Regions from separate parts of the Anoxynatronum sibiricum genome, predicted to be linked through region 3. Evidence: riboswitches for the same ligand, from Rfam matches in the RefSeq annotation. Region 3 holds a riboswitch; each other region holds the start of a gene.
What was found. Region 3 has a riboswitch for cobalamin ahead of AAIG11_RS04960 (ABC transporter substrate-binding protein). Riboswitches for the same ligand answer to the same signal wherever they lie in the genome.

Region 1 (10,621 bases), 180 kb from region 3:
GCCACTTTCACCGGCAACCAGCCTTTTGCCACCTATCCCCGTATTCCCGGTCATGAGTTTTCAGCTGAGATTGCAGCCATTGAGCCCAATGAAGCAGCCCTTGAAGTGGGGATGCAGGTCACTGCTAACCCGTATTTCAACTGTGGATCCTGCTATTCCTGCCGCCGTGGTCTGGTGAACTGCTGTCAACAGAACGAAACCATGGGTGTGCAACGGGACGGCACTTTTTCAGAGTATATTGTGATGCCCATTGAACGCATTTATCCTGGCGATGGATTGGATGCCAAAAATCTAGCTCTTATTGAGCCCTTCACCATCGGGTACCATGCCGCCAACCGGGCAGATATTCAGGCAGGTGAAAAAGTGTTGGTGCTGGGAGCCGGCGCCATTGGGATCTTCGCCATGATTTCTGCCAGACTGAGAGGTGCCAAGCTGTATGTGGCAGATTTTAATCAGACACGTCTTGACCACGCCCTGCAATTGGGAGCCACTGACGTGGTAAATTTGGGAGAACGGGACCTGATGGATGCAGTCAGGGAATGGACCAACGGCGATGGTATGGACACAGTGATGGAAGCGGCTGGAATTCCTGAAAGCTTTCTCAATGCCATTGAGGCAGCAGCCTTTGGCGGCAAGCTTTCTCTCATTGGTAACGGTTCCCGTGAAACCACCTTCAACCACTCTGTATTGTTGAAAAAAGAACTGAATGTATTTGGTTCCCGCAACAGCCTTCATGATTTCAAGCCGCTGATTGAGCTGGTGAAGTCTGGGGCTGTGGCGATTGAAAGCATGGTCACCCATGTCTATCCTTTTCAGGATTCCATTCAGGCTTTTGAAGCACTGGTGCAATCCCCCGCAGATAAACTGAAAGTATTGATTCGTTTTGATTAGAAAAAATGCTTAGGTGGAGCGCTTTAAGGGGCTCTCCTGAGCATTTTTGATGTAAGAGATCATTAGCCAGAAGAACAGGAGGAACTTCCATGAGATTGAATCATGAACACCTTTCCAACCCCACCCGACATCCCATTCAAGTCATTCAATTTGGAGAAGGCAACTTTCTAAGGGCTTTTGCCGACTGGATGATTCATCGAATGAATCACGAACTGAACTGCCGGATGGGTGTTGCTGTGGTACAGCCTCGCAACAGCCAAAAAGTAAAAGAACTGATGGCACAAGACGGCCTTTACACTCTTATTACCCAAGGAATCCACCAGGGGGAGCTGAAGCAGGAGATCACTGTCATCGACTGCCTGCAGGAGGGTGTCAACACTTATGAGAATTATGATGCCTATTTAAAGCTGGCAGAAGCTCCTGATTTGAAGCTGATGATTTCCAACACCACTGAGGCTGGGATTGTCTACAGCGAAACTGATGAGCTGTCAGATCGCCCCCAAAGCTCTTTTCCAGGCAAACTCACCGCTTTGCTGTATCATCGCTTCAAGACTTTTAAGGGGGATCCGTCAAAAGGACTATTGCATCTTCCCTGCGAACTCATTGAAGAAAATGGGAGCAAACTGAAAGAAATTGTGTTGAAACTGGCAAAGCGCTGGCAGCTGGAACCTGCTTTTATACAATGGGTGGAGAAATACAACATTTTCTACAATACACTGGTGGATCGTATCGTTCCTGGTTATCCTGTCGACGAGGCAGCCACCCTTGAAAAAGAAATGGGATATACCGACCCCTTCATGGTGACGTCAGAATGGTATCATCTATGGGTGATTGAAGGGCCTGATGTGATTAAGGATATTTTTCCGGCGGATCAACTGGGGATGAACGTGCTTTTTGTAGACGATCTTGCCCTTTATCGTGAGCGTAAAGTGCGCATTCTCAACGGAGCGCATACGGCCATGGTTCCTGTGGGATACCTCTATGGGCTTGAAACCGTTGGGGAAACTGTGGAGAATGACATTACCGGAGCTTTTGTGGCCGCAGTGATGTATGAAGAAATTGCGGCCATGGTGCCCATGCCGGCGGCAGAAGTGAAAGCGTATGCCGACAGTATCCTGGATCGTTTCCGAAATCCTTTTATCCGTCACCAGTTGCTGAGTATCTCTCTGAATTCCATGAGTAAGTTCAACACACGTCTCATGCCCACCTTGAATGACTATGCCGCCAAAGGTGAAAACCTGCCTGCCAGAATCCTCTTTTCATTTGCCTCCCTGCTTTATTTCTATCGAGGTAAGCGGGGCGACGAAATCATTCCACTGTCAGATGATCTCCATGTGCTGGAAGCCTTTTCTAAACAGTGGCAAGCCTGGGAAAATCACGAAATCTCTCTGGAACAGTTGGTGACCGAGGTGCTGGCCATGGAATCAATCTGGGGCCGAGACCTGAATCAGGTAAAGGGACTTGCCCAGGGTCTGGTAAGTCACTTGAAAACCATTACGACCAAACCCTATGCGGAAGCCCTTCAGGAGGTGCTGAAATGAAACCCGTCATGCAAATTCATTCCCGGGACAACGTGGTTGTGGCACTGAAACCGCTTTCAGCTGGAGAAGCCATAGCCATTAACGACAGGCAAATCCTGTTGCAGGAAGATATTCAGCCGGGTCATAAAATTGCGCTCACTGCCATTGAGGCCGGTGAGCATATTATTAAATATGGGTATCCCATCGGCCATGCCGTTAGCCCCATTAGCCCGGGCAGTTGGGTTCACTCCCATAACATGAAAACCAATCTTTCTGGTACCATCAGCTATACTTATGAGCCAAAACAGGAAACCATTTCCACCATTGATGGCCCTGCCACCTTTCAGGGTTACCGTCGGAAAAACGGCCTTATTGGCATCCGCAACGAGCTGTGGATTGTACCCACTGTGGGTTGTGTCAATGGCATTGCTGAAATGATGATCAACCAGCTGGGAGAAGAAGTGGACTTGAAAAAAGTGGATCATGTGCATGTGTACAAGCACAGTTACGGCTGCTCTCAATTGGGCGATGATTTGGAAAACACCCGCACCATTCTGACCAATCTTGTGAAACATCCCAATGCCGGCGGCGTGCTGGTGCTGGGTCTTGGGTGTGAAAACAACACCATCGACTCATTTCGGGAAGCTCTGGGTGAGGTGGATGATGAACGGGTGAAGTTTTTGGTGACCCAGAAGGTGGGAGATGAAATTCAGGCTGGCGTGGAGATGCTCAAATCTCTTTACGAGACCATGCTTCAGGACCGGCGGGAGGAAGCATCGCTGGCAGAGCTGAAGATCGGTCTTAAGTGCGGCGGGTCCGACGGATTTTCCGGCATCACAGCCAATCCACTGCTTGGCGCATTTTCCGATTACCTGATCAGCCGTGGCGGCACGACAGTACTCACAGAAGTGCCAGAAATGTTTGGAGCAGAAACCATCCTCATGGGTCGGGCAGCCTCAGAGGCTGTTTTTGATGACATTGTTCATCTGATCAATGACTTTAAAAATTATTTCATCGAACATAAGCAACCGGTATATGAGAACCCGTCTCCGGGGAATAAAGATGGGGGCATCACCACACTTGAAGATAAATCTCTGGGGTGCACCCAAAAAGGCGGCAAATCACCGGTAGTGGATGTGCTGAAATATGGGGAGCGTCTGAAAAAAACGGGACTGAACCTGCTGAACTCACCGGGAAACGATTTGGTATCAGCTACTGCCCTGGGAGCTTCCGGCTGTCACATGGTGCTCTTTACCACCGGCAGGGGAACTCCTTTCGGTTCATTCGTCCCCACCATGAAGGTATCCTCCAACAGTGCCATCCACCAATTGAAACCCCATTGGATTGATTTTAATGCAGGTACGCTATTGGATAAACACACCATGGATGAACTTTTGGCTGAGTTTGTGGCCTACGTGGTGGCAGTGGCCAGCGGAGAGAAACTGAATCACGAAAAGAACGGTATCCGGGAAATTGCCATCTTTAAGACTGGCGTGACACTGTAAATCCATCGGTTCAATAAAATAATCTCAACACAAAATAACCACTCCCAGACGCGGTTGTATGGTGAGTACTTTAGTAGTGATCCTCCTCATCCAAAGCATGGATGCAGCAGAAGAACGGTTGATAAAAGTGTTAAAAAACAATGAAATCCCTGAAGATATTGGTTAAAAAACCAGTATTTTCAGGGGTTTCTGCATATCAAAGAAGATTCGTGTTCTGTCTGGTGATTTCCAAGCCTGTTTGACTTTTGAGAAGGCCTGTGGTACCATCGACTTAATTGAATGATTGTTTTACGGTGCCCGTCAACAACCAGACGGGCTAAAAGGGAAGTGGGTGAAAATCCCACGCGGTCCCGCCACTGTAATGCTGAGAGAAATATCAGAACCACTGTTGCCTGCGGGTAATGGGAAGGAGATATTTCATCGATGACGCAAAGCCAGGAGACCTGCCGTGAAATGCTCCAGATTTTCCACGGAAGATGGAAAGGAGGAAACGCCAAAGAGATGCTTTGTGTTGGCCAAAACCCTTTTTCATGACTTGCGGAAATGGGTTTTTTTGTGTTGTTCAGCAAATGGAATGGAGGCACAGAAAATGAAAATATACACGCGTAAAGGAGACAACGGTGAAACAAGCCTGTGGAATGGCGACCCCATCTTTAAAGACGAAAGCCGTGTGGAATGCTACGGAACAGTGGATGAGTTAAACAGCTTCATCAGTGTTGCCAGAGAAAGCATAGAGAATGAAGAGGTTGTCAGAGTACTGACAGACATTCAGTTGGAACTGTTTGTGGTGGGGGGGGAACTGGCAACCCGAAACCCAGAAAAATTGAAAGCGGTGGTGACACAGGAACATATATGGAGGCAGGAGAGAATCATTGACGTGTTCATGAGTCGGGTGCCAGACATTCACCGTTTCGTTATTCCAGGAGAATCGTTGCCCGGAGCGCATCTTCATGTGGCCCGCACTGTTTGCAGGCGGTTGGAAAGGCGTATTCTGTGGCTTACCCGGGAAGAAGAAGTCAGTGATCTGGTGCTCACCTATGTGAATCGATTATCAGACACGTTATTTGCACTGGCGCTTTATATGGACATGAATGAAACCAACAGCCTGCATGACACGGCAGCGAATCATTGAAGGCATAAAAAAATGATGCTGCGGAAATTCTCAATAAGCATTCAATCAACACGTGGCATGTCAGCAGTCATCAGCCAGCAGCCAGCAGCCGGCAGTCATCAGATCTTCAGCGAAGGAAACAGAAGGCGCCGGCAATCAAAGGAGGAAAATGGATGCAGTTCATTAAAAAGAATAGTGTTCATCAACAGCAGGTGCGCGTTATCGTCGATTTGACAGTGATGGGATTAATGGTAATGATGTTGATATTAACAGGATGCAGTAACAGTGCATCTCCTGCAACCCCACAGGGAGAATCTGACAGAGTGATGGAAGTTACCGATGAAGAGAACCATCCAGGTGATGAAGCATCTGATGAGCCGGTGGTTGTGCGTCTGTCGGGAGGAGATTACGGATATCCCCAGCCTTATACCACCCATTCCAGAGGGCCTGGGCGCTACAAGGTAAATCTAATTTTTGATCGATTGGTGGAAAAAGATGAAAATGGATTTGTTCCATGGCTGGCCCGAGACTGGGAAATCAGTGAGGATGGCCTTTTGCTGACGCTGTACTTGCAGGAAAACGTGATTTGGCATGATGGCACCCCTTTCACCGCAGATGATGTGCTGTTTACATTGGCATACAGCAAGGCATTTCCCCCTGTGGGCTATGGAGGCTTACTGACAGATGATGCCTTTGTAGAAGATGTTCGAAAGGTGGATGACCACTCCCTGGAGATTTACCTGAGAGAAGCTTATGCCAACTATACAGAAGAACTGACAGCGCTGAAGATCATTCCCCGGCACATTTGGGAAGGTGTGACAGATCCTGAAAGTCTCACCGGCAGCGAAGGTGTCATTGGGACAGGTCCCTATCAGCTGACCCACTATGACGCAGAGCACGGCACCTATCGACTGGAAGCGTTTTATGATTTCTGGGGACCGTCTCAGGCAGTGGATGTCATTGAGTTTGTGCCTGTGAGTGATGAAGTTCTCGCCTTGGAAAATGGGGACATTCATTTGGCGAGTATACCGGTGGATGTCATCCAGCGCTTTTCAGACGAGTCGGTCTATGGCCTGATTGATGTGCCAGGCGTATGGGGCTATCGGCTGCGCATGAATCTACAGCAACGCCCTGAGCTACAGCAGCGTGAAGTGCGTCAGGCTTTGGCCTATGCCATTGACCGACAAGATCTGGTGGAGAAAATTGCCAGAGGAGCCGCCCTTCCTGGCAGTATGGGGATTCTCCCTCCCGACCACCGGTGGTACCATACGAACCTGAATCCTTACGCGCCCGATGCGGAAACTGCCAGAGCGTTGTTGGCCTCTGCCGGGTATGAACCAGGAGAACTTTCTTTTACTCTTTTGACAGGACAAAACCAGGAAGTGCGCATGGGAGAGCTGATTCGAGAGCATCTGGAAGCAGTAGGAATCACTGTGACCATTCAGTCAGTGGACAGCAATACCCGGGACCAGCGGTTGGCGGAAGGAGCCTATGAAATCGGCCTTACGGGACATGGAGGCTGGGCCAGAGATGCAGATTATCTGAGGGATCGTTTTGCACCAGATGCTTTTAACTGGTCAGATGGGGTCCCTGGTTATGAAAATGAGTGGTTGACGGCTGAATTGAACCGGCAAATCACCATAATGGATGAGCAGGAACGAAAAGCAAGCATCATGGCAATTCAGGAAGCGCTGGCAGAAGATGTACCTGAGATTCCCCTCTATTTTAATACCGGCAGCACTGTGTATCGCCGGGATATCTATGATGGTTGGATGCATATCTTTGACCATCACGAAGTGACGCACAACAAGCTTTCTTTCTTAAATCGATAAAGTGAATTTTCATTTAAAGAAGGGCACTTGGAAGTGAGGTGGTCTCTCATGATACACATACAGGAACTGAGCATTCAGTATAACACGCCAACCGGTCAGGTGACGGCGCTGGATCACCTGACCCTTTCGCTGGGGTCTCATGAAAACTGGGGCGTTGCCGGGGAGTCTGGCAGTGGCAAAACCTCACTGGCATTGAGCCTTTTGGGGCTCATTGAACCGCCTCACCAAGTAACCGGAAAGATTCAAACGGCATGGGGAGATCTGAATCATTTTTCTTCCAATAAGCTAAAAAGATGGCGTTGGCGTGAAGTGGCCCTGGTATTTCAGAATGCCCTTGAGATCTTGAACCCTGTGATGCCTGTGGGGCGTCAAGTGACGGAGCCCCTTCGGGAAAGTCAGGGAATATCTTCCCGGGAAGCAGCAGCGGAAGCACGCCGGTTACTGTCTCTTGTAGGTTTGGAAACCCACTGGGAATCTGCCTATCCCCACCAGCTTTCCGGTGGCATGCGCCAGCGGGTGCTGTTGGCCATGGCACTGGCCTGTGAGCCGAAATGGCTGGTGATGGATGAACCCACCAGCTCTCTTGACAGTCTTTCACGCAAGGCTTATTTGTATACCCTTCAGGAACTGCAGCAGTCTCTGGGATTTGCCATGATATTGATCTCCCATGATCTGACTGTCGTTCGGCAGATGACAGATCAAACGCTGATACTTTACGGGGGTCGCGGGGTGGAGCAGGCGCCAACGGCCAGCTTGTTTCGGTCGCCGTCCCACCCCTATTCCGCCGGACTGTTCAACGCCGCCACTGATTTATTTCCCTACAAGGACTTGTGGGGGATTCCGGAGCGGGTGGAAAAAGAAATAACAGATTCCTGCGGTGAGACAGGCGTATCAGATAAAGCCCATGGACCTGACCACGCCGGATGTCTCTTTTTTAAACGCTGTACCCAGTCCCGTATCTCTTGCAGGGAAAAACCACCAATGCTGCAGATGATTGAGGAACAACATCTGGTGGCATGTCATCAGGGTGGTTTGCAAAAAGTACTGGTGGGCCGTCAATTATCCAAAAGCTATCAAATGGGGAGCCGGAAAATAGATGCGCTGCACCCCACCAGCCTCTACCTGCGTCATGGTGAAACCACTGCTTTGGTGGGGCCCTCCGGGTCAGGAAAATCCACCCTGGCAGGGCTGCTGGCCGGGTGGATTTCTGCTGACAACGGGGAGATTTTTTTTCAGGGAGAACCGCTGAAGGGTCGGGAAGCCGCAAGGCGGGAGCAGGGTATTCAACTGGTGCTTCAGGACCCCTTCAGCGCGTTGAGTCACCGACTTACCGTGCGTCAAGCCGTGCTGGAGCCCTTGAAAATCAATGGTATCGGCACGCGAGATACTCAGGAGAAACGTCTTGTTGATGCCATGAAGGCCCTTGGATTAAGAGCAGATGAATCCTTTCTAAACCGGTATTGCAGTTCTCTCAGCGGTGGTCAGTGCCAGCGGGTGGCCATCGCCCGAAGTCTGGTCATGCGTCCCCGGGTGCTCATCGCAGACGAAATCACGGCCATGCTGGATGTCTCCACCCAGGCAAATTTGTTGCGACTCTTGAAAGGACTTCAAAACAGCCAGGGATTCACCTTGCTGCTGGTGACGCATGACCTGAATTTAGCCCGTAAATGTGCTGACCGAATCTGGGTGTTGAGTCAGGGAAAGCTGGTGGAGGAAGGGACTTCCCACGAGGTGCTGGCAGAAAGCCAATATCAGGCTGTGCAAGAGATGATGGAAGCGGGGCTGTCTCATGGATAAAAGGAAAGCTGCCGGGCGGTTACTGACTCTCTGGGTCATTTTGACCTTAAACTTTGCCCTGCCCCGGTTGATGCCGGGAGACCCCTTTTTACATATGAGCGGTGAAAGCGGCGACGTTTTTACCACTTACACCAGAGAACAGGCAGACTACTACCGGCATTATTATGGACTGGATGAGCCATTGATTCGCCAATATGGGCATTATTGGTGGGGAATAATCAAGGGGGATCTGGGTTACAGCTATGCCTTCAAACAGCCCGTCAGCGAAATGATCCGCCGCCGCTTACCCTGGACCCTGCTACTGACCACAGGCGCCCTTCTTGTGAGCCTGGCGGCAGGTACACTGCTGGGAGCCTGGTCTGCATGGAAGGGCAGTCGATGGCAAGACGGTCTCTTTTATACCGGTTTCATGGTGATTTCAGAAATTCCAGCTTTTTTGGTGGGTTTGGCATTGCTGGTCACTCTGGCAGCTGGAAAAAGCTGGTTCCCTTTGTCGGGAGCGAAAACCCATTTTGTGGTGTACGAAAGCTGGTGGCAGCAGATGGGTGATATCGGACGTCACGCCGTTCTCCCCATTCTGACCCTGGGCCTGACCCGAACGGGGGGAATCTACCTGCTGGTACGCAACAGCCTGCGTACCGTTTTGACAAAAGACTATATTCGCACGGCCAAAGCCAAAGGACTGCGGCACCGTATCTTGATGGTGCACCATGCTTTGCGCAATGCCATGATTCCCCTGGTGACTCGGGTGGCCATGCAGTTGGGGACGCTGGTGGGTGGAGCGGTGCTGGCTGAGAATGTCTTTCAGTATCCTGGTCTTGGAACACTGATGAGCCGGGCCGTCACAGCCCGGGATTTTCCACTCTTGCAGGGGGTTTTTCTGGTGATGACTCTGGGAGTACTTTCGGCCAACTGGTTGGCTGATTGGCTTTATCAGCAGGTGGACCCCCGGCTGAAAAACAACCATGCCAGTCGGCAGAAAGGAGAGGCGGCATGAGATGGCAGCTGAGAGGGGCATCCATGAACAATGTGATTCGCTGGTTCACCCTGCCGGGAAAGATTGCTTTACTGGTCTTCTGCCTGCTGGTGTTCATGGCAGTGGCAGCTCCCTGGCTTGCCACCCATTCACCTTATCGTTCGACCGGCCCTGCTTTGTCTCCTCCCAGCCAGGATCACTGGATGGGAACAGATCAACTGGGCCTTGACCTATGGGCCATGATTCTCTACGGAGCACGCACCAGCCTGCTCATCGGCATGGGAACTGCCTTATTCGCAGGGCTGGGTGGCGGCATAGCCGGAATCATTGCCGGCTGGTACGGCGGTTGGATAGACCGGTTGCTGATGAGGCTGGTGGACATCCTCATGGCCATTCCCCGGTTGCCTGCCATGATTGTGCTGGCCGCTTTCTTTGGCGCTGGCATGAAACAAATGGTGCTGGTCTTGTCACTTTTTTCATGGGCGGCACCGGCCCGTACCCTGAAGGGTACCACCCTGAGTCTTAAAGAACAGCCTTATATTCGCATGGCAGCCCATCATGGCGCCGGATTATTGCACATGCTGGGGCGGCATTTGATTCCTGAAATGATGCCGTTGCTGCTGATCAGCATGATCCGTCTTTCAGGACGAGCCATTGTGGCAGAGGCATCCCTGGCCTTTTTGGGGCTGGGAGATCCAACTTCCCGCAGCTGGGGACTGATCATCAACCACGCTGTCAATTTCACGGGAATCTATCTCACCCCATACTGGCAATGGTGGCTCTTTTACCCCTGGCTCTTTATCACCCTTCTGGTTACCAGCCTGGCACTGGTGGGGTGTGATCTGGAAACCCTGGCAGACCCACGAATGCGCTCCAGGTGACAGAATCTTTGGCACCTCAGAATCAGAAATAAATCATATGCAAAAGCAAACCAGAGGTGCAATCAGATGAACAACGAATGGAGGAAACACAATGAACACAGAACAGCA
Region 2 (10,621 bases), on a different contig from region 3:
TTATCATCTCTTGGTGTACATTCGCTTAGTGGGTTATTTGATTTTCGGGGGTCAGGACTTCGCCGGTCTGGCCTAAAAACTGCAGGTTAAACTCTTCCGGCAGGTGTTCGGCAAAAAGCATGTACCGCCCCGCTTCTTCAATGGTAAAGTAAAAATGAGTACCCGCCGGGTTCAATTTCAGGGTGTATCCGTAATCCGGCAGGGCGGTGAAGGTGCCATCGGCGGCAATCACTTCTTTTTCTGCTTCCAGCACGTGTTGGCCGTGATGTTCCAGATCGGTGATGGAACCATCCATCAGTACAAAGGCCAGGTCCATGGATTCATCTTCACTTTCTTCAAAAGTGATTTCGTAAGTTCCGATTTCCAGATTCAGTTCGCCGCTCCATTCGTAGGGCAGGTCGCCATGCTCGTGGCCATGGTCATTTTCGGCAGTGCTGCCGGTACATCCATGGAACAGCAGGGCGGCCAGAAGCAGCAGGATGGTCAGGCTCAAAATGTTTTTTTTCATGATTGATTCCTCCCAAAAAGGTTGATGTGAACGTGGTGTATGTGAGCTGAATAGATGATCCTTTCAGGGAGGGACAGGACTGACAAAAAAAATCCCCTGGCCATTGGCCAAGGGTTTTTCCCATCAAAAATCCTCTGGTCGCCAAACAGGCATACATCCCATGCTTGCTGGCTGCTTTCAAGGCCGGTCTCCTGGCTCATGATTCCTCCGCCGCCCTTCCCTTCCCAGATCTTTTGATCCAGTGGTTTGACAGGGCATTGTCATCATCTACAGTGGTGGGTCCGCGCCGGCTTGCCCGGCTTCCCGATTCTCTTCTTTCGAAGCACCTTAAAAGGATTGTCCGATTCAGTTACCTTCAGTATAGGGGGAGAAAGCCTGTTTGTCAAATGTGTGTCATACGTCTGCAGGTCATACGTCTGTGGGTCATGCATCAGAAGTTGCTCGACCTCGATAGGCGTGACGCCACCTCGATCTTCTCTCAATAAGCGAATGAAGTTGAATCACTTTTGAGTTGAGGCTCAGTCCTTTATCAAGGCCAGGGCTTCTTCAACATTTCGGGGCTGACGGGGATGACCGGCAAAAAGCCGGGCCAGCAGGGGCATGGGGAGCTTGGCGGCTGTCAGCAAGGGAGCGTCGGTGAGCACCTCCAGAGGCGGGCCCTGGGCCAGCACTTCCCCTTCCCGCAGCAGAATGACTTCGTCTGCCCAGGCATAGGCCAGTTCCAGATCATGGGTGCTGAAAATCAGGGAACGTCCCTGGGCAATCCACTCATCCAATACCTGGCGAAACTGTTCCTGAGCATGGGGATCCAGGCCTGAAAAAGGTTCGTCACATACGATGAGTTGGGGGTCGGTGGCCAGCAGACCGGCAATGGCCGCCCGTTTTTTCTGCCCAAGGCTCAGCTGATAAGGCGGCTTTTCTCCCAGTGCGGCCAGGCCTACCTGATCAAGGGAACGGGTGACAGACTGGGCTGTTGCTGTCTTGGAGAATCCCAGATTCCGGGGGCCAAAGGCCACATCCCGGGCAACGGTGGTGGCAAAAAGCTGGTGGTCTGGGTAATCAAAGAGAAATCCCACCTGCCGCCGCAGCTGGGGGAGCGTCTGGCGGGTGACGGGAATGCCCAGCACTGTTACCTGGCCCTGCTGGGGCAGAAAAGTGCCGTTCAGGTGGTACAGCAACGTGGTTTTACCACTGCCATTGACGCCCAGCAGGGCGGTGCGTCGGCCGGGGGCAATTTGCAGGTGAATTTGCTTCAGGCCGGTGGTGCCGTCTCCATAGGTATAGAACAGGTTTTGGATGTGAACCATCATGGCAGCAACCCCCTTTCCAGAAAGATGAAACACAGAAATAACAGGATCAGCAGCAGGGTGACACCCTTCTCCACAAGCCCCATGGGGGGCGGTGTCTCTGAGGGAATGTGGCCATTGAAAGACCGGGCCTTCAGTGCCCGGTAAACCTGTTCGGAATGATCGGAAGCTTTCAGAAAAAAGCCGCCGATCCATTCTCCCCAGAAGGGAAGCTGCTCTCTAAGGGACAGTTTTTCCATGCCCCGGGACTGGAGGGCCCGGCGACCGCTGATGACATCCTGGCGCACCATGATGAAGTAGCGAAAGCTGAGGAGGAGAATGGTGGTCATCACCTCAGGCATTTTCAGAAGGGTGAGGCCTTCCAGCAATGCTTCGCGGCTGCGGCTGGTGCCCAGGTAGATCAGCACCAGGGTGGCGTTGAAGATCCGCAGGGCCAGGGTGGCGGCGATGAGACGGTTTTCATGGGGCGGCGGCCAGCCCTGGGCGATGAGCAGGGGCAGGGTGAGTACCAGCAGCATGGGCAGAACCATGAGAAGCCGCCACCAGGCGGCGGGAGTCATCCGGTTGCCGGTGAACAGAAAAAGCAACAGCACTGGCAGCAGCAGTGCCATTGTTTCCGGCCGCTCCAGCAGCACCATGCCCCACAGCACCACAAAGGCGTTGACAATGGCAAGGCCGGGGTGGGTCACCAGCAATGAGGTTGATCTCAGCATTGAAGCGTGGTTGGCTGCGGGCGGCGTGGGCATGAAGGCTTCCTGCTTTCTGATTCAGATTGATAGTCATCAGATTGATAGTCAATAGTCAAAAGATACTTCATACTGATGCGCTCATGGTTTCAATGCAAAAATCCCTGGCAGGCTGCGAGCCACCAGGGATTTTCCCATCTAAAATCCATGTCAAACCACCGCTGCGGCAGGCAGCAATGGTCATTGTTCAAGGCCGGTCTCCTGGCTCATGAGTCTTCCGCCGCCCTGCCTTCCCAGGGTCACCCAGTGGCCTGTCAGGGCATTGTCCTCATTCACAGTGGTGGGTCCGCGCCGGCATGTCCGGTCTTCCCGATTCTCTTTCCTGCGAAAGCACCTTAAACAAATCAATGTCATATAGTTTCTCAAGCTTCTTTAAGCTTCTTTTAATCTTCTCAAGTTTCTTAAGCTTCTTTAACCTTCTCAAGCTTCTTCACGTTCTTTAAGCCTCTTCAAGTTTCTTCTGACTTCAGTATAGGTGCTGGCGAAAGGCTTGTCAAATTGCAGTCGCCGGCAAAGGGAAAGTCGGCCTGCCGGGGAGGCAGCAATGCAAAAATCAAAAAGCCGGCGGTGTTAGGTGATGGATGCCATGTAAATATCCCGAATGGCATCTTTCAGCATGGCATTAAAGGCATTGTCTGTTTGCTGTGCGGTCAGCCCTTCCACCAGTGCGCGAGAGAAACTGGCGATGAGATGCGGGTTTCGGGACAGGCGTTCAACGGCTTCTTCCCGATTGTAACCGCCGGATAAAGCCACCACGCGCAGAACCCGGGGATGGGTGGTGAGATCCTGGTAAAAACCATCCCGATCTGGTATGGAGAGCTTCAGCATTACCAGTGCATCTTCAGGCAACTGGTCGAGATGGTTGAGAATTTCAATTTTCAACAGCCGTTCAGATTCGGCTTTGTCGGTGCTGTGAATATCCACTTCCGGCTCTAATATGGGAACCAGTCCGGCTGCAAGAATCTGCTTCCCGTAATCAAACTGCTGGTCGACAATTTTTCGAATCCCTTCGGGAACAGCGCTTTTGATCACAGAACGCATTTTTGTGCCAAATATGTGATGTTTTACAGCGCGCGCCAGCAGCTCATCCAAACCAGTCATGGGCTTCATCAGTTGGACGCCTTCTGAAACATCTGCCAGCCCCTGGTCAACTTTTAGGAAGGAAAGAATCCCTTTCTTTTCCCATAAGTAGGTTGCGGTGGGCATGCCGTCAACTAAACTGTCCATGGTTTGCTCGAACAGAATGACACCCAGGATATGACCAGAAGTGAAAGCGGGACTGGTCATGATTCGGGAGCGCATTTCATGGACGAGTTCAAACATTTTCTCCTTACCGGTGTACTGGTCTTCTGAGATGCCGTAGGCTGCCAATGCTTTGGGGGTGCTGCCGCCACTCTGGTCGAGTGCCGCAATGAAACCCTTGCCGTTGCCCATTTTTTTAAGCTGGTGCATGTTCATGCATTTACCCCATTTCCATATTTCGACAAGACGAGTCAACCTGCACATGCAGATCGATATACGGGTAAGCCTGTAACGTGATCCCGCAGTAAGATGATATCCGGATTCGATGGGTTTAAACGCTTCCCGGGAAAGGAATTATCAGGATTTGAAGGCCAGGGGTGAGAGTTGCTGGATAAAGCTAGTGAAAGTTGTTGAACGTTGTTGAACAAAAGGAGTATCTCATTTGAAGCAGCGAGGAGAAGTCGGTGTACGCATGGGTAATTTGGCTGACATCGATTGGCGGGGATAAGAAATATAAATATGGATTTAAAAATGTGGATAAAAAATGGATAAAAACAAAAAAAATGGGTAAAAATAATAAATTTGGGTGGATGCGATGAGTTTGGGTAGATATAAGATGATGGAATCAGAAAAATCTGAAAAGCAAACGACTTACCTGTACTTATTAAGTTAGGAGGCATCTTTTATGCCGGAAGAGAAAACAGAACACTCCTCAAAAAACCAGTTTCCCATTGTCGGTATTGGCGCTTCCGCAGGCGGCTTAGCAGCTTTCGAAGCTTTTTTTTCAGGAATGCCTGCTGACAAACAGCCTGACATGGCCTTTGTCCTGGTGCAGCATTTGGCACCCGATCATAAAAGCCTGCTGGCAGATTTGATCCGGCGGCTCACTGATATGCATATGAAAGTGTATGAAGTGGAGGATGGCATGGTTGTTTTACCCAACTGTGTGTACATTATTCCGCCTAACTATAACTTATCACTTTCGCAGGGTGCATTGCAACTTGAGAAACCGACGGCCCCCCGGGGGCAGCGGCTGCCCATTGATTTCTTTTTCCGTTCGCTGGCACAAGATCAGCATGAACGCGCCATCTGTATTGTGCTGTCTGGCACCGGCAGTGATGGCACCCTTGGCGTAAGAGCGGTAAAAGAAGAAGGCGGCATGGTCATGGCACAGGACCCGGATTCCTCTGATTATGACGGAATGCCAAGAAGTGTCATCGCGACAAACCTGGCGGACTACACGCTTTCTCCTGAAGAGATGCCGGCACAATTGATGGCTTATGCAGCCCACCATTATGGCAAATCGGTTCTGCCGGTTGAAGCGACGCAGGTCACTGAAGATGTGCAGAAGAAAATATTTTCGCTGCTGAGAAACCAGACAGGGCATGATTTTTCCCAATACAAGCCCAGTACCATTAACCGCCGCATTGAAAGACGCATGGCGGTGCATCAAACAGATACCCTTGAAGAATATGTGAAATACATGCAGCAGACTCCCCAGGAGGTGGAGGCACTTTTTCGCGATCTCCTCATTGGGGTTACCAGCTTTTTTCGAGACCCAGAAGCCTTTGAAGCCCTGGAAAAACATGTTGAAACCCTTTTTGCAAACAGACCCCCAGAGATCCCCCTGCGCATCTGGGTGCCTGGCTGTTCCACCGGTGAAGAAGCCTATTCCCTTGCCATTCTGATTTCCGAATATCAGGAGAAGATGAAACGAAATGACCAAATTCACATTTTTGCCACTGATATTGATCAGAGAGCCATTGCGACAGCGCGCGCCGGTATTTATCCTGCCGGTATCGCCACCGATATTTCAGAAGAGCGACTGGCCCGGCATTTTACACCTGAACCAAATGAGGCCCACGGTACCAATCGCACCAATGGCAGTCCGGGTTTTTATCGGGTGAGAAAAAACATTCGTGATCTGTTGATTTTTTCAGAGCAGAGCGTGGTGAAAGACCCGCCTTTTTCAAGGATTGATCTCATTAGCTGCCGAAACCTGCTGATCTATATGGGCAGTGACATGCAGAAAAAACTGATACCCCTGTTTCACTACGCATTAAACACAGGTGGAATTCTATTTTTAGGCACTTCAGAATCTGTGGGGGAGTTCAGCGAAATGTTTTCGCACATGGATCGCAAACACAAGATCTACCAGCGCAAAGAAAACAACCCGCTGACCAATAGAGACATCGTCAGGCAATACCTGCCCCCGGCGGCGGTCGCCGATGAGCGGACTTCTCATCCATCAAAGGGAAAAAGGGCCAACACCACAGAACCCACCTTGCGCTATCTGACCGATCAAGGGCTGTTGCAGCACATGAATTTGGCAGGGGCACTGGTCAATGAGAAAGGCGATTTGCTCTATCTCCATGGTCAAAGCGGCAAGTACCTGGAGCCGGCGCCGGGTGAATTTGACAGAAACATCATCAGAATGGCCAGAGAAGGATTAAAACGCCCCCTGACAACGGCGCTTCACAAGGTGGCGGCCTCCAAAGAAACCGCCCGGCATCAGGGGTTGAAGGTGAAGATCAATGGCGATTTCACCATGGTAAACATGACCATTCGATCCGTTTTCACCAAGACACTATCTTCAGAGAAAGAGTCCCTGTACCTCATCATTCTGGAAGAAGCTCCTGAGCCAATGCCTGTCATCGATCAGTGTACCGTGAAGGAAATGGCGCATGATCCTGAAAATGACCTGCGCAATGCACGTCTCAAACAGGAACTCCAAGAGATGGAAGAATACCTTCAGGCGACCAACGAAGAACTGGAAACTTCCAATGAAGAGCTTAAGTCATCCAATGAAGAAATGCAATCTGTGAACGAAGAGCTTCAGTCAACCAATGAAGAGCTGGAAACATCGAAGGAAGAATTGCAATCAATGGTTGAAGAATTGGCAACGGTGAATGCAGAGCTGCAGAATAAGGTGACCGACCTGTCAAGGGTCAACAGCGACATGAACAACTTGCTGGCAGGTACAGGGATCGCCACCGTGTTTGTGGATCATCAGCTGCGCATCATGCGGTTTACGCCCACCGCCACACAGATCATTAATCTGATTCTGAGTGATGTGGGGCGCCCGGTGGGGCATATCGTCAACAACCTGATGGGCTATGACAGCCTGGTAGAGGATACCCGGGCGGTCTTGGACACCCTTGTTCCAAAAGAGGTGGAAGTGCAGTCGATTGAAGGCAACCAGTACACCATGTACATTCAGCCCTATCGTACCCTCGAAAATGTGATCGAAGGAGCCGTACTGACCTTTGTGAACCGGAAATAATGGCGTGATATCACCTCCTTTAGCAATTGAGAAAGGAAGGAACCTGCATGACAACCGAAAACCAGAAAACAAATGAGAAAGACAAGGGTGTTGACCAGCGACTGCGGGAACAGGCTGAAGAGCTGATCAGAGGCAGACCGGTGGGGGTGGCTGCGGAGGATGCGTCACCACTTCCCAGGGAGATCAGCGAAACACTTCATGAGTTGCAGGTTCATCAAATTGAACTGGAAATTCAGAATGAAGAGCTGAGAACGATGCAGGCAGAGTTAATCACTTCCCGGGAGCGATATTTTGATCTGTACGATTTGGCACCGGTGGGGTACTGTACGTTAAGCGAAGAAGGACTGATACTTGAGACAAACCTCACGGCGGCTAATTTACTGGGAGCCTCGCGAAAAGAAATGGTCCAGCGACCATTCACCAGCTTCATTCTCAAAGAAGACCAGGATGTCTATTACTTTCATCGAAAAGAAGTGCTTGAGACCAACCAGTCTCAGGAATGTGAACTGAGACTGGTGTGTTCGGGAGAGTCACCTTTCTGGGCCCATCTGACCACGGCTGTTGCAGCTGATGTCGATGGGGTAACAGTTTGGCGGGTCATATTGGAAGAAATTACGGTGCGCAAGAAGGCTGAAATGGAAATGATCAAAGCGAAGGAAGAAGCTGAAGCTGCCAATGCAGTAAAAAGCCAGTTTCTTGTCAATATGTCCCATGAAATCAGAACGCCGCTGAATGGACTGACGGGCATGCTGCAGCTGCTTGAAATGACGCCCCTTTCAGATGAACAGAAGGAGTATGTCAAAATATCAAGAACCACGTCTGATGTGCTGATAAAAGTCATTACAGACATTCTTGATTATTCTCAAATAGAAGCCGGGAAAATCGAGCTGGAAACCATCGATTTCGAATTGAAAAGGGTGGTGCAGGAAGCGGCAGACGTCTTTCGGGTAGCTGCGGCGAAAAAGGATTTGCAGATTCATCTTCATGACGGGGGTGAACTGCCGCTTCTGAGAGGCGACCCTTTCCGAATCAGACAGGTGTTATCCAATCTCATTGGGAATGCCGTTAAATTTACACATGCCGGAACCATCACGGTGAGGGTGAAACCAATTGACATAAAGAACACACGCCAGATCAAACTTGAATTTGCTGTGAAAGATACAGGTATAGGAATTTCAAGCCATCAAAGACATGTTTTGTTCCAAAGCTTTAGCCAGGCCGATTTATCGACGACCCGTCAATATGGGGGGAGTGGGCTGGGGCTGTCCATCTGCCAGGGACTGGTGGAAAAAATGGGAGGTGCCATATGGTTTGAGAGTCAGGAAGGCGTCGGCAGCAGTTTCTATTTCACATGTATTCTGGAAAAATCAATGACAGACACTCTCCAATGCCCATCATTGCGCTGACGGCAGATGTGCTTGCCGATTCCAGGGAAAAGTGCCTCGAGGCCGGCGTGGATGAATGCCTGGCAAAGCCCTTTGGAGATACGAAACTGGAAATCTTGATTCATCAGTTGATGGGAAAAACAAACGAACGTTGACCCGCATCTTCAAAGGAGTGCTATCGATGAAAAAGAGTCAAAAGGTACAGGATATGATGGAGCGAATGACATCTGCCGGCTGCTTTATAAAGGATTATCAAACCAATCAGATCACCTGGTCCCATGAAATGTATTCTATTTTCGGAGTAACACCCGAGGCGTTTTCCCATACACATGAAGGATTCCTCGAAAGCGTTCATCCAGATGACCTGACAAGGGTGAGTCAAATGGTCGTGGATGAACAACACCAGGGGGGTGAATATGAACGGGAATATCGCATTATCCGAAAAAATGACGGTGCCGTTCGCTGTATCCTTGAAATAGGAGAGGTGGAAGTGGATGCTTCTGGTCGGATTCTCTGCGCCACGGGAGTTCTAAAGGATAACACGGAGCAAAAAGAAAAAGAAACAGGATTGGGCGACAGTGAAAATCGGTTTCGCAGGTTGGTTGACGGGATGCCAGCCCAGTTTAAGGAATTTTTGCCGGACAGCACCCTGACCTATGTGAACCAATATTACTGCAACGATTATGGAATGACGGAAGCGGAATTGATTGGCCGTCGCTTTTTAGAGCTTCTGCCAGAAGAAAAACGTGAAAGTGTGGCAAAAAGCTACCTGTCACTGACCCCAGAAAAACCTTTCTGCATTGGTACCTTCAGCCGGGTGAAAAAGGGGGAAACCAGATGGCGTCAATGGCGATACCGGGCCATTTTCGATGAAGCGGGAGTGGCGCTGCGCTATCAGGCCATGGGAATTGATGTGACCGAAAACAGGCAAACAAATGCGGCCCTGAGAAAAGCCAATGCGGAAATGAAAAAAGCCGTCAAAATTTCCGATGAGGCCCTGCAGGAAAAAAGCAGGTTTCTGGCCAGCATGAGCCATGAGATACGCACCCCCCTTAACGGTCTGGTGGGGATGATTCACTTAATGCAGCTGACCGAACTGACGGAAGAGCAGCAGGAACTGGCCATTCTTGCCCATACATCTTCTGATTTGCTGCTGAACCTGATTAATAATATTCTTGACTATGCAAAAATGGAAGACAGCGGCCACCAGATGGACAATCATGAGTTTGTGCTGGACGAAGTGCTGCACGCTGTTGAAATGGTTTTTGCTCCCATGATTAAAATGAAAGGGTTGGCGTTTAGAATCCACCGGGACAAAGAAATTCCCCACCTTTTGAAAAGTGATTCCATGAGGCTGAAACAGGTACTGATAAATTTGCTTGGTAACGCACTTAAATTCACCAAGGAAGGGAGCATTCAGTTATCTGTCGAGATGGTGAAGCGTCAGGACCAGCAGATGATGTTGCAATGGACGGTGAAGGATACCGGTGTAGGAATTCCCCTGGAAGATCAGGAAAGAATTTTCAACAGATTTGCTCAGGTGAAAAATGGCGCAAAGCAAGCATATGATGGTACGGGTCTTGGACTGGCCATCTGCAAGTCCATCGTTGGGATGATGAAGGGGCACCTATGGGTGGAAAGTCAGGAGGGGAAGGGCAGCCGTTTTTTCTTTACCACAGAGGTATCAGTGCCTGCTGCACAGACGGAATCACTGGAAGAAGAAAAGAAAGCTGACAGTGCAGGAACAGAGAACCTCATTCAGCTATTGGTGGCGGATGATGATGAAAACATGCGGTTTGTCATCGATCGAATTGGAGAAAAAAGAGGCTGGCAGGTGACTCAGGCTGAAAATGGACGGGTGGCCATTGCACTATGCCAGGAGAAACGATTTGACATGATTTTAATGGACATGCACATGCCCGTGCTGGATGGATCTGAGGCAACCCAAAAAGTGCGGAAAATGGATGAAAGAAAAGGGATTCATACACCCATTATCGCAGTGACAGCAAAAGCACTGCCGGGTGACCGGGAAGCGTGTCTGGCGGCAGGAGTGGATGAATACCTGGCAAAGCCTTTTCAAGCAGAAAACCTGATCGAAATGGTGGAAGTTCAGGTGCGCTCACAACGAGCCAAACAAAGAGATTCACAAA
Region 3 (10,621 bases):
TGAATGCATTGTGTGCGGGATTTTCGTTGCCGCAGTGATACAGGGCAGACTTGCAGACTCCCGGTGTAAGCATTACGGTCAATCATCATCTCCATATGGTAGGCCTGCTCCAGATTTGCAGCTGTCATCACTTTTTCTGTCGCTCCCAGTGCCAGCACCTTTCCCTGATGGAGTAGTAAAACCTCCTGACTGTACCGAGCCGCCAGGTTGAGGTCATGGATCACTGCAATAACAGAAATCCCTTTTTCCTGGTTCAGTTTTTTCAGCAGCTCTAAAATCTCAATTTGATGATGGATGTCTAAAAAAGACGTGGGTTCATCCAGCAGCAGGAGCGTTGGCTCCTGTGCCAATGCTTTTGCAATCATCACCCGCTGACGCTCACCACCGCTGATTTCATTGATTAATCGCTCTTCCAAATGATCTACGCTGGTCCATTGCATTGCCTGATCTGCTATTTGACGATCATGGGCATCTTCCTGCTGAAAACGGGTCAGATGCGGATTTCTTCCCATCATCACCACATCATGCACGGTAAAGGCAGCCCCGATATCTGTCTGCTGGTGAACAACTGCCATTTCCCGGGCCAGTTCGGCACTGCCATATGTTTCCAGTGCCCGTTGGTCAATGAGTATGCCGCCGTCGGTAGGCTTTAAGTTTCGTGCAATATTTTTTAGCAGTGTGGTTTTGCCACTGCCATTGGGACCAATGATGGATAAAAATGTCTTTCGTCCAATGACCAGATTCAAAGCTTTCAGAATCTGTCTTTCATTATAGGCAAATGAAAGGTTGTTTAATTGAATGGTTTTTCCCATGAAGCTTCATCCTCACCCATTGAAGAGATCTCTACGAGATCTTTTTTGACCGGCGTAACAGGTAAATAAAAAAGGGAGCACCCGCCATGGCTGTTAGAATACCCACCGGTAATTCAGTAGGCGCAATAACGGTGCGGGAAAGCGTATCTGCCACTATTAAAAAAATACCACCGGCCAGCCCCGAAGCAGGAATGAGGAAGCGATGATCGGGCCCAGTGAAAAACCGGGTGGCGTGGGGAACAATTAAACCCACAAAGCCAATAATGCCACTGACAGACACCATAAAGGCAGTCATCAAAGTGCTGGTGATAAGCAGTACCCGTTTAACCCGTTCCACCGGCACCCCTGTGTTGGCAGCTGTATCTTCACCCAGCAGCAACAGGTTCAGATCACGTGAATAGAACATTAGCACAGCGGTTCCAAACAATGCCGGAAGCACCACAAGGCCCACATGCTGCCATCCCCTGGAAGATAGACTGCCCAGGGTCCAGTATACAATACTGTTCACATCTCGTGAGGCCATTACCATTAGAAATGACAGAATGGCCGTGAAAAACTGACCGGTGGCAATGCCAGCCAACAACAATGCCGTTACCGGCACCCGGCCACCAACTCGGGCCAGCCGATACACAATACTTGTTGCCAGCAGTGCACCTGCAAAGGCCATCATCGAAACCGCTCCAAAACCAAGCAGGCTTTGATTCAACCGAAGCACAATGGCCACAGCCGCCCCCAGCGCCGCACCAGATGATGTTCCCATAATGAAGGGATCGGCCATAGGGTTTTTCAGCATCCCTTGCATTGCTGATCCGGCAACTGACAAACTGCCTCCCACCAGAAAAGCAAGGGCAATGCGAGGCAGTCTTATGTGCAGCAGGATGGATTCATGGGCCAGAGATACCGAAGAAACATCCACCCGATCTCCCAGCCAGGGGAGATAGGAGGCAATCACTCGCAGCACGTCTCCAGGAGCAATGGCGGCAGCTCCCACAGAAGCTGCCAACACAACAGCCATGATCAACACACCCATAAGACCTGTAAAAATCAATGAACGGCGATGTGTTTGCCTCATTTAGAACACCTCTGGATGAATGGCTTCTGCAAAAAGGCGTAATGCTTCAACAATACGAGCCCCCGGCCGGGAAGCAATGTTAGGCTCCATCAGTTCAATACGGTCATTCTGAATAGCAGCAATCTGATCGTAACCTGGTCGCCGGCGCACTTCATCCCGATAAGCTTCTGCTGCAGCTTCAGTCATACTGTCGAAATCTGCCACATGTGGCGGCATAAAGTAGATGGCTGGGTTTTTTTCCACCAGCGCTTCCACGCTATACATGGGATACGCACCTTCAGCGTCTCCCGCGATATTCTCGCCGCCGGCCAATTGTATCAGTTCATGGATAAAAGACCCCGGACCAGCTGTTTGTAATGGTTCATCCCACACTTGATAAAAAACGGGAACTCGCGGCAATTCACTGACTTTTCCAACAATCATATCCATTTCGGTGGTTAGCTGATCCACCAGCGCCGTTGCCGTCGCTTCTGTTTCTGTCAGTCTTCCAGTTTCGATAATTGACTCAAATACTGCTTCAACAGATTCCGGTGTCATATCAATCACCGTGATTCCCATGGCAGTCATTTGATTCACTGCTTCCGGTTGCCCACCTGAGAAGGTAAACACCAGATCAGGTGCCAGTTCAATGATTCGTTCCAGATTAATGGTCCAAGAACTTCCCAACGTTTCTTTTTCAAGTGCCGCCGCCGGGTAGTCACAATAGTCGGAAACGCCAATGATCTGTTCTTCCAATCCCAGCGCAAATAATGTTTCTGTCTGGCTGGGTGACAGCGATACAATTCGTAATGGATGCGTCTCTGAAATCTGAAGGTCAACGCCGGATTCTCTTTCAGGCTCTTCATGATGATCTGTCTCCAAATGCTGATCGGCAGCATTGCAGGCGCTTATAAAAAGCCCCACCGCCAGTAAAATCAATGCCCACCGCCAGCCCTTATTCATCCGTCGTCGATTTCCCATATCGTTCTCCTCGTTTCTCGATTCATCTTCAGTTATCCGTCTTCATCACAAAAAAACCAGTCACCTGTTTCGCGCAGGCAAGCCGTCATTATTTCATGAGCAGGTTTCCTGACTTGGGTTCATTGCCTGTGCTGCGTCTTCCCGGAAGTAGTTCTCCAGTGACTTGTGCAGCCAGCTCCCCCTCACAGTGGCGCGACCGTGCCGGATTTACACCAGCTTCCCTCTCTGCTTCCATACAAGCATCACTCTTGAGTTAAATATATTCAGTTTGAAATCAATCTCAGCCTACCATTGAAAACACTTCACTGTCAACCCGATAAATCATTCAGATCTGTAAGATGGTGAGTATCATTACATCCTTGCAAGACGGGAAATGTGTCATGAAAAGAAATCACACTGATACTGCAGTGGTCAATTTGAAAACGCCAGTGAGCCTGCCAGTCATTGGCAATCCAGTGAGCCAGCAGACTTCGAATCGTGCCGGAATGTGCCACAACGGCTATTTGGCAGGCATTTGCTTTTTTTGAACAGATTAACAGTTCCTTCGCCGCTTCACTTACCCGATGGTGAAAGCTGTATAGACTCTCCCCACCCGGAAATGTATACCGGCCACGTTTTTCCATCAGCTGTGTGTATTCATCGGTATGTTGATCGCGAATTTCATCCATGGTCATTCCTTCTAAGGTGCCAAAATGCATTTCTTTCAGATTTTCCATGATCTCTATCCGATTTTGCTGCAATGCTGTGGGAAAGACCAGTTGTGCTGTGTGATCAGTTCTTTTCATGCCGCTGGTGATGACCTTATCAGGATTTTCTCCTGCCAGGCATCTTCCAAGTGCTTCTGCCTGCCGGATTCCCTTGTCACTGAGAACTGCTTCTGTCCAGCCACTCATTCGATTTTCCAGGTTGTGGTTGGTTTCACCATGCCTGATGAGCATGATCTTCATCTGTTTCACTCCTCTTGATGTTGTCTGATTATGATATGCATGCCCTGTTCAATTCAATGAGCCAGCAAGACTATCATCAAAAATACAACTTCTGATATTTCACTCAGCGCACCCAGCGTATCGCCTGTCATGCCGCCAAGCAAACGAGTGATAATATGGCGTCCAAGCGCAACTGTCATTAGTATCGCCAGGAGTGCACCTCCCATAGCAATTTGACGGGTCGCCACTAATGCTCCCATGCACACTCCCAGTGCCAAAATAACCTCAAACAAAGTGATCTTCCCAATGAATAGATTTCCCAGCCCATTTTCACGGGCATATACACTTTTCCAGGCACCCAACACCAGCGCCAGTCTTCCCATAACAGGTGCGAGAACCAGGCAGGTAACTCGCAGATGACCAGGCAGAGCTGTGTATGCAGTCAGTTTAAACAGCAGAACAAAAAGTAAAATCAGGGCTCCATGAGTCCCCAATCGGCTGTCTTTCATAATTTCCAGTTTGCGATTTCGATCACGGCCACTCATGCACCCATCAAAGGTATCAGCCAAACCATCCAAATGCAAACCACCTGTCAAGAAAAATTGGAAGAAAAGGGCTGTCAGCACACCCATCTGCACTGGTAACTGTTGAACTATCAGCCAGTAAATGCCGGCCGTCATTAATCCAATGACGATGCCTGCAGCGGAATACCATCCCATGGTTTGATGGTAGGTATCATCTGACACTGATTGAGTGGGAACTGGAAGAATCGTTAAAAACTGGAGGGCATGTAAAAATCTGTTGAACATCCCGTCTCACCCCTTCATTTTCTCCAGCGCATAAGCTGCAGACAGATTCAATCGATTGACAGGGTTGTGGGGTCGGTTGATGCGGCATTCTTCAAGCAGAGGGGAATGCCGGAAACCACCAAAAACACTTGATCAGCCGCTTCTGCCAGGCGTTGATTCACCCTGCCTGCAATATCACGAAAATCCCGGGACATTTTGTCACCGGGAACTATGCCCATGCCCACCTCATTGGTAATCAACACCGCTGGCACCTGCATCTCCCGGAGAACTTTCACCAACTCATTCATCTCTCTGTCAACACGGGCTTCCAATGCAGTCAGTGCTTCCGGTGTCAATGATTCCCAGTTTTCGGGAGCATTTTCCAGCATGAGATGGGTGATCATCAATGTGATACAGTCCAATATAATACCTTCCACTTTTCCCTGCCAGGCTGGAAGGCATTGGCGAAACCCATAATAGGCTTCCAGCGTTTCCCAGGAAGACGGTCTTTGCTGCCGATGACGTTGAATGCGCAGCCGCATCTCGTCATCATAGGCTTTTGCCGTGGCTATGTAGAGCACTTTGTCGCTTTTCTTCTTAAAAAGACCTTCGCCGAAACGACTCTTGCCACTTCGTGCACCTCCAGTGACTAGCGTGATGCCGGTGTTTTCAACCATACAGATGCCTCCCTGATGCGTCCTTCATCAATTTGAATGCCCTCAAGTTTCAGTAAAGCTTCTTTAATCTGAAGGCCTCCACCATAGCCTGTCAGCGAACCATTTTTTCCCACCACACGATGACAGGGGATCACAACCGAAATAGGGTTTTTGTTATTGGCCATACCAGCTGCTCTCACTGCCTTTTCATTGCCTGCAGCTTGGGCGGCCTGTTGATAGCTGGCCACTTTTCCATAGGGAATGGTGGTCAAAAAACGCCAGATTCGCATCTGAAAGTCGGTTCCCTGAAAATCCAAAGGCAGGTCAAACTGATGTTGTTTCCCTTTAAAGTAAGCTTCTACCTGTTTCAGGTAAGGGGTTATTCTTACCGAATCTTCCATCGGTTTTTCTTCAAATCTGCAAAGATCCATATCTGCCAGTCGTTTGAACTCCAAGGCGGCCAAACCAGTTTCTGAGGCAATCAGTGTCACCGGCTGCTGGTTCCAGTCAATTGATCCGTAATAGTATTTAGGCATCTTTCATCCGCTCCTTAAGCAGATTATATTCTTCTTTGGCTGCTTGCCATTGATCCCGTGCCTTCAGTTGAATCAGCCGCTTGTGCTTTATATCCGGGTGTTCCAAGGCCCGGTTGTACCAGAAGATCGCTTCTTTTGGCTCGCCCAGCATGCGTTTCAGTTCACCAATTAAATACGCTAAAGATATCTCATCCAGTCCTGCAACGGGAAAAGATTCATTGGTGTAAGCCACTTCAAGATGATCGAGGGCGTGTTTCAGGTGTACTTTTTCAAGGGATTTGTTTTCGGCTTCCCGGTAGAGCCATGCCAGTCGCAAGCATAAACTCCCCAGATATCCATTTGTTTTGCCCAGCAACGTACCGGTGAGCATTGCCAGTTTATGGGTTTCAATGGCCTGTGCGTGGGTTCGTTCACCGCCAAAATCTCGTTTCTGCCATTTTGAACTGATTTGTTTAAGAATCAAACCCTTTTGATCCAAGTTTAATGGTTTATGCTCGCTTTCTGTTACACTAAATCCACAATTGGGACAGACCCATACATTATAAAAAATGGGATTGATGTCTTTGTACCAGATATGAAAGTCCGGGTCTTTTTTGTCCACAGGTATTTTGCGAAGTCGCACTTTTTTGGTGGTGAATTTTTTACTGCAGACAGGACACATCAAGTCCTTGTCGTATAAGTATTTGTCCATGATCAACCTCCCTGATACGATGATTCCTGCCCGCCGGGCATTTCTTCCGGTTCACTGAAAAACCAGTCATTGACTGGGCGGGGTTTCGTTCCTTGTAAAATGATACCATTCACAGGCCGATAATAATCCCGTGAAATTTCTTCGCGCCGAATCTCCCGGCCATTTTCCCGATATATTTTGTGTGTCACAACTCGATAACCAGTTTTGGCTTCCCTCTCCACCTGTGTTTCACCTTCGTACAGGGTATTGTCATAACGGGTTTCACTGGAGGGTTCAACAACTTGTACCACCTGGGAGGCCAGTTCAATGTCGGGTCGGTCAGCACTTTTTCCGAAAATGCGAACATATAGACGATTTCCCCTCACTTCACTTTCAACAAAAATGGGACTATCTTCATTGTTGGCGAAACGAAAATCGAGGGACCCAAAAGCTACTGTGGCGTCCTGTCCACGAGGCACATACGACACAGGCAGTGAATGGTTGGTGCGCTCCACCACCTGCAGGTCTGCACGTATCACTGCATTGTAAAGGGTGGTGGAAACCTGGCAAATGCCACCTCCTATCCCCGGCACCAGTTCTCCCATTAGAATCACAGGTGCTTCCTGGTAACCGGCAGAAGCAATACGGGGCCCGGTGGTTTCGTTAAAAGAAAAAACATCGCCCGGTAATAATAGTTTACCGTCAATACTGCTGGATCCCTGACGCAAATTAGCTGTTCGTCCTGCATCACCAGCATTGAAAGTGGTACTGTATTCACTGATCACCGTTTCGATCTGACGCAGGTCTGCAGCTGTTGGATACACGAAGTGCTCTGTCACAACCAGATGCACTGGGGTGTCTTCAAGATTTGTCATTCGCTGATGAGCCTGCTGAAGGGTTTCTTCCAAATTCAGGGAAAGGCCCTGTTTTTCAGGCGAAACTATAAAAGCACCGTTTTCCCTGCGTATTTCTGCCGGATACTGTTCAATAAATATTTCCTGAGCAATGTCTTCAAGAAAACCTCTCAGCTGCATCTCTTCATAGCCATGGTCAAGAAACAATCGTACCGGTTGCTCACGCATCCGCCTGATATCAGTCATCCGGTCCAGCATTGTTCCCCTGCGGCCAAGTGCCATTGCTTCCTGAACTGCCTGATCATAATCATAATGAAAGCCCAGCGAAGTGTAAGGCATCTCCCACTCTTGATGATTATGTCTGAATGTCAAAGTCGACTCCTGTATACGGGAAGCCATATGTGCTTCCAGCTGATCTTTGGCTTCATCACTCGTCAGGCCGTCTACCGGCAATCCCTCAATCAGTACCGTGGCATAGATGGTGGGCTGACTGAGGGTGCGATGAACAAAAACACCAGTGGCTGCACCTGCTACAATGAGACCTGTTAAAATACCCAGGCCAATTCCCAGAATTACTTTTTTAATGGTTGTTTTTTGTGAGCTTTCCTGCGTCATTTTTCGACCCCTTCTTTCCCGATGATGCCGCATAAGTTTCCTGGTCCCAGTATACCCAAATATCATCCCCACTGTTAATGACGGCAGTATACTCCGCCGGACGACCATTATGGGTGAGAACCAATTTCCCCTGAACATCACTTCGGTCAAAATCAACATAATCAAACAGATCAATAAACACCAGTGTTTTTTTCTCAGTTTCAATGGTTAAAGGCGCGCCATTGTACTGGATGTTGAAACGCATGATGTCAGCTTCCATTGTTACCTTCGGGTTTTCCAAACTCGAGGCTGCTGATGGCTCAATCTTCTCGATGTTTCTTTCATTGTGTAGTGGGTCAGCTGCCTTTACTGGTTTTGCTTCAAACGCATTTGCTGAGATCGTGTCCGATGAACGATTGACATTTTCCAATGCATCTCCCGCCTGCAGGGATGTTCTTCCAGTTGCAGGCATTCCATTGACACGAAAATCTGATGCATTACCAGTCAATTGATAAAACTGACAACAATCTTCAACTGTATATAATGTATCATACCCAATGGCATCTCCCTGATTCAGTAAGATGTCACTTCGTTCCACCTGCTGGCCGTTCAAAGTCATATTCACAATCAGTGAGCGTTTTATGCCTTCCACCTGACAGATCATTTCCGACGGTACCACCTCTTTAATCAGCGCCCGTCGTTTTTTTCCTGAAGTGGCTGGCTGAATCAAGATCTTGTCTCCCTGATGAATTTCTGATTCAAGATTGGCAGCCTGTCCATTCAAAAATATAACTGCCGCTTCACCGTATTCGCCATAAAGCCGCATGGACTGACCATTCACTGTCACATCTATGCCTTCACCCCTGCGGGGTACCAACTGCTGCGGGTCGTATTGCACAGCTGCCAGTGCATCTTTGATGCACAGTCGCCGGGTCTGAAACATGCGTACCTGGCGGCCATTGACTTCCACTTCAAAAAAGTCTTTTTGCCGTGCCACCAACGCCTTTTTAAGAATCCCTATAGGAGTGACACCTTCAGGGCCAAGATCAAGTGAAGCATTATACTCCAAATCTGCAATCTGTCCTATATGACGTACCGCCACTCGTTCCGGCGGTAACTCCAACTGCTGACCCAGCGCCTGAGGTAATCCTGGAATTTGACTGCCTCCACCAATCAGAAACACAGCACTGGGTTTTTTTCCGTTTTTTTCGAGAATACCGGCTGCAATTTCTCCTGCCACCACCTGAATGGCTGGCTGAATCTGTTTCAGTAGCTCGGGGGTGCTTTTTTCCTGCTGAAAACCAAATATATCGGTATAATAATGACTTTCTTCCATATTCAAACGACACTTCAGTTGCTCGGCTCCATCAAAATCCAGCATTTCTTCTTTGGCCAGTAATTCTGTTATTTCATCTCCTGCCACCGCGCTCATGCCATAAGCAATAATCGTTCCATCACGGGTAATGGCCATATCGGAAGTGCCAGCTCCCACATCCACCAGGGCAATGTTCAGCAACCGGGCGTTTTCCGGGACTGCCACTTCAATAGCTGCAATAGGCTCGAGGGTCATGTACACTACCTCAAGACCTGCTTTTGAAACAGCCGTATAAAGGCTGTCCACTACCATTTTGGGCAAAAAAGTGGCAATTAGATGCACTTTGATGCGACGGCCGTGATGTCCGGTGGGATTGGTCACAACAGCACCATCAATGGCATAATGAATCACCGAGTGACCCACACAGAAATATCGGGTGTCCTCTTGAAGATCTTCCTGCAGCATATATTGCGCTTGTTGGAGTGCCTCAAGTTCAAGTTGATGCACCTGTGCCTGTGTCACTGCCTGCAATTCATCCAGTTGAGTTTCCCATTCAAGTGTCACTGTTTGCAGAGCTCGACCGGCAGCAGCAATCGTCACTTCCGACAGGGTTTGCTTTGATCTTTTTTCAAGTTGCTGCTTTACTTGCTTAATCACCTGAGCCACTTTGTCAATGTCATGAATCTGGCCGTCAAACATGGCGCGACTTTCATGAAAAATCATGGCGGTGTGATCGATGACCAGGCGCCGTTCATGCAAGTGTCCCAGCATGCCAACCACGCTTCGGGTACCGATATCAAGCGCGAAGAGGCTTGGTGCCTGACCGGATTTTTTTGACTTTCTTCTTTTCACAGGATATACCTCCTTCGCCGATGCTGATATCGCTCATTGCCATTATTGTTTAGATACTGTAAAGGTGGGACACAGATGGTTGAGTGGGCAGCTGATGCAATTGGGTTTGCGGGCATGACAGACTCGACGCCCGTGGAGAATCAGCCAGTGGTGTGCTGCTGACCATTTATCACGGGGAACAGTTTTCATCAGCTGTTGCTCAGTTTCAAGCGGATCCCCTGCACGTACAAGTCCCAATCGGTTAGACACTCTGAAAACATGTGTGTCGACAGCCAGGGCCGGTACACCAAAAGCATTGCTGAGGACCACATTAGCTGTTTTTCTGCCAACTCCGGGCAAAGCCATTAACGCTTCCCGGTTATTGGGAATGAACCCATTGTGTTGAGCCAATAGCTGTTGGCAGGCAGCCAGCAGATGCTTGCTCTTGGTTTTATAGTAGTTGCAGCTTCGGATTTTCTGCTGTAACTCTTCTTCACTTAATTGTACCACATCTTCAGGCCCTTTGATTTCTTTGAAAAGTGTGGCGGTAATGAGGTTAACGCGCTGGTCGGTGCACTGGGCCGACAGCATGGTGGCCACCAGACAT

Region 1: it holds a riboswitch for cobalamin, as region 3 does, so the genes downstream of both, AAIG11_RS04130 (cob(I)yrinic acid a,c-diamide adenosyltransferase) here and AAIG11_RS04960 (ABC transporter substrate-binding protein) in region 3, are expected to answer to the same signal.
Region 2: it holds a riboswitch for cobalamin, as region 3 does, so the genes downstream of both, AAIG11_RS11755 (CbiQ family ECF transporter T component) here and AAIG11_RS04960 (ABC transporter substrate-binding protein) in region 3, are expected to answer to the same signal.

What each region holds. Positions count from the first base shown of each region.
Region 1 is NZ_JBCITM010000003.1:85,473-96,093, forward strand. Features, by position in the region: gene AAIG11_RS04115 (zinc-binding alcohol dehydrogenase family protein) at 1-891, shown strand, start outside; gene AAIG11_RS04120 (tagaturonate reductase) at 981-2,432, shown strand; gene AAIG11_RS04125 (UxaA family hydrolase) at 2,429-3,916, shown strand; cobalamin riboswitch at 4,191-4,381, shown strand; gene AAIG11_RS04130 (cob(I)yrinic acid a,c-diamide adenosyltransferase) at 4,506-5,048, shown strand; gene AAIG11_RS04135 (ABC transporter substrate-binding protein) at 5,201-6,859, shown strand; gene AAIG11_RS04140 (ABC transporter ATP-binding protein) at 6,908-8,656, shown strand; gene AAIG11_RS04145 (ABC transporter permease) at 8,649-9,653, shown strand; gene AAIG11_RS04150 (ABC transporter permease) at 9,650-10,513, shown strand; gene AAIG11_RS04155 (class I SAM-dependent methyltransferase) at 10,605-10,621, shown strand, end outside.
Region 2 is NZ_JBCITM010000012.1:26,879-37,499, forward strand. Features, by position in the region: gene AAIG11_RS11745 (hypothetical protein) at 26-508, opposite strand; cobalamin riboswitch at 673-853, opposite strand; gene AAIG11_RS11750 (energy-coupling factor ABC transporter ATP-binding protein) at 1,027-1,818, opposite strand; gene AAIG11_RS11755 (CbiQ family ECF transporter T component) at 1,815-2,528, opposite strand; cobalamin riboswitch at 2,736-2,914, opposite strand; gene AAIG11_RS11760 (fructose bisphosphate aldolase) at 3,132-4,019, opposite strand; gene AAIG11_RS11765 (hypothetical protein) at 4,268-4,402, shown strand; gene AAIG11_RS11770 (chemotaxis protein CheB) at 4,489-7,086, shown strand; gene AAIG11_RS11775 (ATP-binding response regulator) at 7,134-8,492, shown strand; gene AAIG11_RS11780 (response regulator) at 8,474-8,626, shown strand; gene AAIG11_RS11785 (ATP-binding protein) at 8,653-10,621, shown strand, end outside.
Region 3 is NZ_JBCITM010000003.1:264,334-274,954, reverse strand. Features, by position in the region: gene AAIG11_RS04970 (ABC transporter ATP-binding protein) at 1-812, opposite strand, end outside; gene AAIG11_RS04965 (FecCD family ABC transporter permease) at 844-1,884, opposite strand; gene AAIG11_RS04960 (ABC transporter substrate-binding protein) at 1,885-2,844, opposite strand; cobalamin riboswitch at 2,926-3,109, opposite strand; gene AAIG11_RS04955 (histidine phosphatase family protein) at 3,153-3,791, opposite strand; gene cobS (adenosylcobinamide-GDP ribazoletransferase) at 3,845-4,579, opposite strand; gene cobU (bifunctional adenosylcobinamide kinase/adenosylcobinamide-phosphate guanylyltransferase) at 4,627-5,235, opposite strand; gene AAIG11_RS04940 (methylated-DNA--[protein]-cysteine S-methyltransferase) at 5,208-5,750, opposite strand; gene AAIG11_RS04935 (DUF2225 domain-containing protein) at 5,743-6,441, opposite strand; gene AAIG11_RS04930 (VanW family protein) at 6,444-7,889, opposite strand; gene pilM (pilus assembly protein PilM) at 7,855-10,035, opposite strand; gene nth (endonuclease III) at 10,078-10,621, opposite strand, start outside.